3 regions of the Microbacterium sp. dk485 genome follow, and region 2 is predicted to be linked to each of the others. Evidence: predicted binding sites of a transcription regulator. Region 2 holds the regulator's gene; each other region holds the start of a gene.
What was found. The regulator HrcA, encoded in region 2, represses chaperone genes, less so after heat shock. The targets are predictions, from matches to a motif close to TTNGCACTCGNNNNNNNCGAGTGCNAA.
Positions count from the first base shown of each region.

Region 1: E4V99_RS17215 (Hsp20/alpha crystallin family protein) is a predicted target of HrcA. The motif match lies at 836-862, and genes of this name have one in related genera.
Region 3: groL (chaperonin GroEL) is a predicted target of HrcA. The motif match lies at 1,244-1,270, and genes of this name have one in related genera.

Region 1 is NZ_SPQW01000003.1:15,847-18,107, reverse strand. It holds gene E4V99_RS17225 (DUF2510 domain-containing protein) at 1-431, shown strand, start outside; gene E4V99_RS17220 (UBP-type zinc finger domain-containing protein) at 449-811, shown strand; gene E4V99_RS17215 (Hsp20/alpha crystallin family protein) at 941-1,393, shown strand; gene E4V99_RS17210 (sulfite exporter TauE/SafE family protein) at 1,523-2,239, shown strand.
Region 2 is NZ_SPQW01000002.1:644,993-647,253, forward strand. It holds gene hemW (radical SAM family heme chaperone HemW) at 1-908, shown strand, start outside; gene hrcA (heat-inducible transcriptional repressor HrcA) at 987-2,027, shown strand; gene dnaJ (molecular chaperone DnaJ) at 2,079-2,261, shown strand, end outside.
Region 3 is NZ_SPQW01000003.1:46,908-49,168, reverse strand. It holds gene E4V99_RS17360 (DUF3263 domain-containing protein) at 1-127, shown strand, start outside; gene E4V99_RS17355 (LytR C-terminal domain-containing protein) at 159-737, shown strand; gene E4V99_RS17350 (cold-shock protein) at 871-1,071, shown strand; gene groL (chaperonin GroEL) at 1,309-2,261, shown strand, end outside.

The DNA.
Region 1 (2,261 bases), on a different contig from region 2:
TCTTGGACTGGAACGGTCTCCTGCGAGCCGCTGCGCTCGACCCCAGCGGTTCCGCGTCGGCGGAGTGGGTGGCATCGTTCGCCGGCGCGAGCCTGCTGCTGACACTCCTGGGTTACGCCGTCATCGCCGCGCAGATCGTCTTCGCCTACCTCGACTGGCGCGCGCTGCGTGCGCGCGGGATCGACAAGCCGTTCCACTGGGCGTGGATCTTCTTCGCCCTGGTGATCAGCAACGGCGTGTACGTCATCGGCCGCGGCGTCGTGCTGCGCCGTCAGACCGGTAAGGGCCTGGGCCCGGTGTGGGCCTGGATCGCCGTGTCGGTGGGAGGCCTGATCCTCGGTGTGGTCTTCGCCGCTTACCTCCTCAACGAGCTGTTCGCCCTCGCCGCCGTCTACGACAGCAGCATCGGCGGCAGCCCGCTCGCCCCGTAACACCCCCGGGAGCAGGGATGACTCCGGCTCAGATCGACCCCACCGCCCCGCCCTCGTCGGCGGGATGCATCGACTGCGACGCCCACGGGGGGTGGTGGGTGCATCTGCGCCGCTGTGCGGCGTGCGGGCATGTCGGATGCTGCGACGACTCCCTGTCGCGGCATGCCACCGCCCACTGGCACAGCACGGGTCACCGGTACATCCAGAGCTTCGAGCCCGGCGAGGACTGGTGGTGGGACTACCAGGAGGAGGCGATGGTCGACGGACCGGATCTGGCGGCCCCGACCAGCAGGCCCGAGTCCCAGCCCTCGCCCGGCCCGGAGGGCCGGGTTCCGCCCGACTGGCGCCGCCAGCTCGCCGCCCGTGCGGCTGGTCGCTGACCCCGGAACCCTCTCGGAGACGTCTTGGCACTCGACCCTGCCGAGTGCTAATCTGATCGCACTTGAGCCGACCAGGCTCAACTTGGACACACCGCCGGCCTGACCGGCACGCGCAGAGAAGGAGGAACCATGGCGAGCACCGACCCTTTCCGTGACTTCGACCGACTCGCGTCGGCCCTGTTCGACACCCGTCGCGGTCCGCGGCGGATGCCGATGGACCTGTACCGAGATGGCGATCACTACGTTCTGACCGCCGACCTGCCCGGTGTGGATCCGGGCTCCGTCGACATCGATGTGGACGGCCAGCTGCTCACGATCCGCGCCGAGCGCACGCTCGCCTCGGGCGAGGGCGTCAAGTGGATCACCCGTGAGCGGGAGGCGGCCACCTTCGTGCGTCAGCTGAACCTCGGTCAGGGCATCGACACCGATCGCATCAGCGCGTCGTACAGCAACGGCGTGCTGTCGGTGATGATCCCCGTGAGCGAGCGCGCCAAGCCGCGCCGCATCGAGGTGTCCACCGAGGCCGGTGACGCCACGATCCGCGCACACGAGTCGGACGCACCGCAGCCGATCGAGCAGTAAGGCGATCATGCGCGGGGGCGGGCCGTCGGGCTCGCCCCCTTCCGCGTGTCCGAGCCGCGGCGTCACGGGGCATAGCCTGGGACGGTGACCGGTGCCGTCGCCCTCGACGATCTCACGATCGTCTCGTGGATGCTACTGGCGCTGGGCGCCGTCGTGGTCGGGCTGTCGAAGACCGCGCTCCCAGGCGCCGGCACGCTCGCCGTCGCCCTGTTCGCCGCCGTCCTCCCCGCCCGCGAATCGACGGCCACCCTCCTGCTGCTGCTCATCGTGGGGGACATGTTCGCCCTGTGGACGTACCGTCGGCACGCGGAATGGCGCATGCTGGTGCGGCTCATTCCCGCCGTGCTCGCGGGCATCCTCCTCGGCGTGGTCTTCCTCGCCGTCGCCGATGACGTCGGGGTGCGGCGCGTCATCGGCGTCCTGCTCCTGCTCGTGGTGGCGGTGACCCTGTGGCGACGGTACGCGGCAGCGCGCGGCGGACGGGAGCCCAGCGGCGGGTGGCCCGCGGCGGCCGTCTACGGCACCCTCGGCGGGTTCACCACCATGGTCGCCAACGCCGCCGGCCCGGTCATGTCGATGTACTTCCTGGCGGCCCGCTTCCCCGTCAAGGCGTTCCTGGGCACCGCCGCATGGTTCTTCGCGGTCGTCAATATCGGCAAGGTGCCCTTCGCCGCCGCGCTCGGGCTGTTCTCGGTCGACAGCCTGTGGATCGACCTGTGGCTGCTTCCCGCCGTGATCGTGGGAGCGCTGGCCGGCCGGGTGCTGGCCCGGCGTCTGCGGCAGGAGGTCTTCGAGCGGCTCGTGATCGTGCTCACCGTGGTGGGAGCGCTCTACCTCTTGTGGTGAGCTTTGTCTAGCGCGGGCCCGC
Region 2 (2,261 bases):
ACCTCGCGCGCATGCTCGACGGCGTGCGCGGCGCGTTCGGCTTCGTGCCGGGGGCCGAAGTGACGGTGGAGGCCAACCCTGACACCGTGACGGATGCGGTGGCCGCCGAATTGGCCGCGGCCGGGGTGACCCGCATGTCGATCGGCATGCAGTCCACCCGCCCGCACGTGCTGGCGGCGCTGGATCGCACGCACGATCCGGCCAACGTCCGCACGGCCGTCGCCGCCGCCCGCCGCGCAGGACTGGACGTCAGCGTCGACCTCATCTACGGCACGCCGGGGGAGTCGCTGGAGGACTGGCGCGCCTCGCTGGAGGAGGCGATCTCGCTCGAGCCCGACCATCTGTCCGCCTACGCGCTGATCGTGGAGGACGGCACGAAGCTGGCCCGTCAGATCCGCCGCGGGGAGTTGGCCGAGCCCGACGATGACCTCGAGGCCGACATGTACGAGCTGGCCGACGACCTGCTCGGCGCGGCCGGCCTGGAATGGTACGAGGTCTCCAACTGGGCACGTGGGCCCGAGCACCGCTCCCGTCACAACCTCGCGTACTGGCGCGGCGCCGACTGGTGGGGCTACGGTCCGGGCGCGCACAGTCATGTCTCCGGCCTGCGGTGGTGGAACGTGCGTCATCCCGCCGCGTACGCCGCCCGGCTCGCGCAGGGCACGTCGCCGGCGGCGGGGCGGGAACGGCCGGATGCGGCATCCCGGCGCCTGGAAGAGGTCTTGCTGCGCTCGCGCATCCGGGAGGGCTACCCGGTCGCGGAACTGCTCGGCGAGGGGCGGCACGCCGTGGCCGGTCTCGTCGCCGACGGCCTCGTCGAGGGCGCCGACGCGGTGCGCGGTCACGTCGTGCTCACGCGGCGGGGTCGCCTGCTCGCCGATGCCGTGGTGCGCACCCTCACGCAGTGAGCCTCGGCGGCCGTTCGGACTTCTCCGCTAGAATTGGCACTCAGAGTGTAAGAGTGCCAGTCGGTGGAGAGGAGTGCCATGGTCACCGAACGCGGGCTCCAAGTGCTGCGGGCCATCGTGCAGGACTTCGTCGACACGAGGGAACCGGTCGGCAGCAAGGCGATCGTGGAGCGGCACGCGTTCGGCGTGTCGGCGGCCACCATCCGCAACGACATGGCGCTGCTGGAGGACGAGGAGCTCATCATCGCTCCGCACACCTCCTCCGGGCGCGTACCCACCGACAAGGGCTACCGCGTCTTCGTCGATCACCTGGCCGAGTTGCGTCCGCTCTCCGGGGCACAGCGCTCGGCGATCGCCTCCTTCCTCGACGACTCCGGCGACCTCGACGACCTGCTCGGACGCACGGTCCGGGCCCTCACCCGGCTCACGGGCCAGGTCGCCATGGTGCAGTACCCCTCGTTCGCCACGGCGAACGTCACCCACGTCGAGCTCGTGAGCCTCGGCGGTGGCCGCATGCTCGTGGTCGTCGTGACCGACACCGGACGCGTGACGCAGCGGATGGCCTTCTCCCGCGAAGAGCCCACCGACGCCGACCTCGCGCAGCTGCGCAGCCGCATCGGCGGTCTCGTCGTGGGGCATTCCGTGCGGGATGCGTCGGAGCGACTTGCCACGATCCTCAGCGGCGGCGCGACCCCTGCCGGCGGCGTCGATGCGATGGCGCAGCCGATCCTGCGGGTCCTGGCCGAGGAGCTGGAGGAATTCCGGCAGGATCGCCTCGTCATGGCCGGTGCCGCCACGCTCGCGCGCCGCGAATCCGACTTCCGGGGCAGCATCTACCCGCTCCTGGAGGCGATCGAGGAGCAGGTGACGCTGCTGCGCCTGATGAGCGAGATGGTCGCCGACGATCAGGGCCTGTCGGCGAGTATCGGACGTGAGAACGAGCCGTTCGGCCTGACCGAGGCATCCGTCCTCGTGAGCGATTACGACGCACCCGCCAGCGGCGCCCGCGTCGGGCTGCTCGGTCCCACCCGGATGGACTACCCCTCCAACCTCGCGGCGGTCCGTGCCGTCGCGCACTATCTGACCCGGATGCTCGAAGAGGACGAGAACGGCCGCTGAGGCGCATCCGGTCTCCGAACGATCCCGCTGAGAGCGGGCAGGAAGGCGACTGTGGCTGACCATTACGAGGTCCTCGGCGTCGCGCGCGACGCGGCACCCGACGAGATCAAGCGCGCGTATCGGCGACTGGCACGCGAGCTGCACCCCGACGTCAACCCCGGTGAGGATGCGGCGGAGCGCTTCAAGCTCGTCACGCACGCGTACGACGTGCTGAGCGACCCGGATCAGCGCCGC
Region 3 (2,261 bases), on a different contig from region 2:
CCAGCTGCTCGGCCGTCTGATCGACACCGCCGAAGCGCTCGAGCACGATCCGCTGCTCGTACGGCGGCTGCGGCGGCTCCGCGACGAGCGCGCCGCGACCCGCGCCGCCCGCGCCGGCGTTCGCTGATCGGGCGGGGACGGCCCGGTAGCATCGGGGGGTGGCTCGAACGACGTACCCGCGCGACCGTTTCGACGACCTCGCCCCCAGCACGGGCCGCGTCGGCGCCCATCGTGCGGAGAATCCGCGCATGCGCGGCGGGATGGTGTTCCTGTGGGCTGCCGTGGCCACCGTCGTCCTCGTCGTGGCCGGCATCTTCGGCTCCCTCGTGATGTCGGGGCGGATCTCGCTGGCACCTGAGCCGGTGCCCACCACCGAGCCGGCCCCCGTCGTCGAGCCCGTCGTCGACACCACCTACCCCGTCCTGGTGCTCAACGCGACGCCGCAAGAAGGGCTCGCAACCCAGATCCGCGATGTCGTCATCACCGCCGGCTGGTCGGCGGATGCGGTCACCGCAGGCGCCGCGGGAGCCACCGATTTCCCCACCACCACCGTCTACTACGCCCAGGAAGCGGACGAGGCGGCCGCGCTGGGGCTGGCCGAGACGATCGGCGGGGCCGAGATCGCGCTGAGCGCCCAGTACCTGCCACCGGACGACCCCGAGACCGAGGAGGACGAGGCCGGGCGTCAGCTCACCGTCGTCATCGGACTCGACCGGGTCGACACCCCCGCGCCCTGAGGCCGTCGCCCGCGTGTTTCCGGGCGGTAAACACTTCGATGCGGGCGTGTCAACAGTTGCCCGGCGAGGGGTCGCGCCCTTCTGCGCCGTGGATACGATGACCTGCGTCCGACAGCATCAGGAGAAGAAGAGCATGGCCCAGGGCACCGTCAAATGGTTCAACGCCGAGAAGGGTTTCGGCTTCATCACCTCCGGCGACGGAGAGGACGTCTTCGTTCACTACTCCAACATCGACATGACCGGGTTCCGGGTTCTCGAGGAGGGGCAGGCGGTCGAGTTCACCGTCGGCGCCGGCCAGAAGGGCCCTCAGGCCGAAGCAGTGCGCGTCCTCTGACGCCGTTCGCGCGCGTCTCGTTCGGAGGCGGCATCGCGCAGTGACTCCCGCGGGCGAGGGCGCCCGGAGTCGCCGCGGGATGCCGCCTCCTTCGCGTTCCCGTGCGCGCGTGCCGAGCGACGCGCGCACACGGTCGCAGCTTGCACTCGCATGGGGCGAGTGCCAGAATGGCTTAGCACTCGTCTTTGTGGAGTGCTAACAGACTGACAGCCCCCATCCGGGAGGGACATCACACATATGGCAAAGATCATCGCTTTCGACGAGGAGGCCCGCCGTGGCCTCGAGCGCGGTCTCAACATCCTGGCCGACGCCGTCAAGGTGACCCTGGGCCCCCGCGGTCGCAACGTCGTGCTCGAGAAGAAGTGGGGCGCCCCCACGATCACGAACGACGGTGTTTCGATCGCCAAGGAGATCGAGCTCGACGACCCCTACGAGAAGATCGGCGCCGAGCTGGTCAAGGAGGTCGCCAAGAAGACCGACGACGTGGCCGGTGACGGAACCACCACCGCGACCGTTCTCGCCCAGGCGCTCGTGCGCGAAGGTCTGCGCAACGTCGCAGCCGGCGCCGACCCCATTTCGCTGAAGAAGGGCATCGAGAAGGCCGTCAAGGCCATCACCGACCAGCTCCTCGCCGGCGCCAAGGAGGTCGAGTCGAAGGAGCAGATCGCCGCCACGGCATCGATCTCCGCCGCTGACCCCGCGATCGGCGAGCTCATCGCCGAGGCGATCGACAAGGTCGGCAAGGAAGGTGTGGTCACCGTCGAGGAGTCCAACACCTTCGGCACCGAGCTCGAGCTCACCGAGGGCATGCGCTTCGACAAGGGCTACATCAACCCTTACTTCGTGACCGACCCGGAGCGTCAGGAAGCGGTCTTCGAAGACCCCTACATCCTGATCGCGAACCAGAAGATCTCGAACATCAAGGACCTGCTGCCGATCGTCGACAAGGTGATCCAGGAGGGCAAGGAGCTCCTCATCATCGCTGAGGACGTCGAGGGTGAGGCTCTCGCGACGCTCGTGCTCAACAAGATCCGCGGCATCTTCAAGTCGGCTGCCGTCAAGGCTCCCGGCTTCGGCGACCGTCGCAAGGCTCAGCTCCAGGACATCGCGATCCTCACCGGCGGCCAGGTCATCACCGAAGAGGTCGGCCTCAAGCTCGAGAACGCCACGGTCGACCTGCTCGGTCGTGC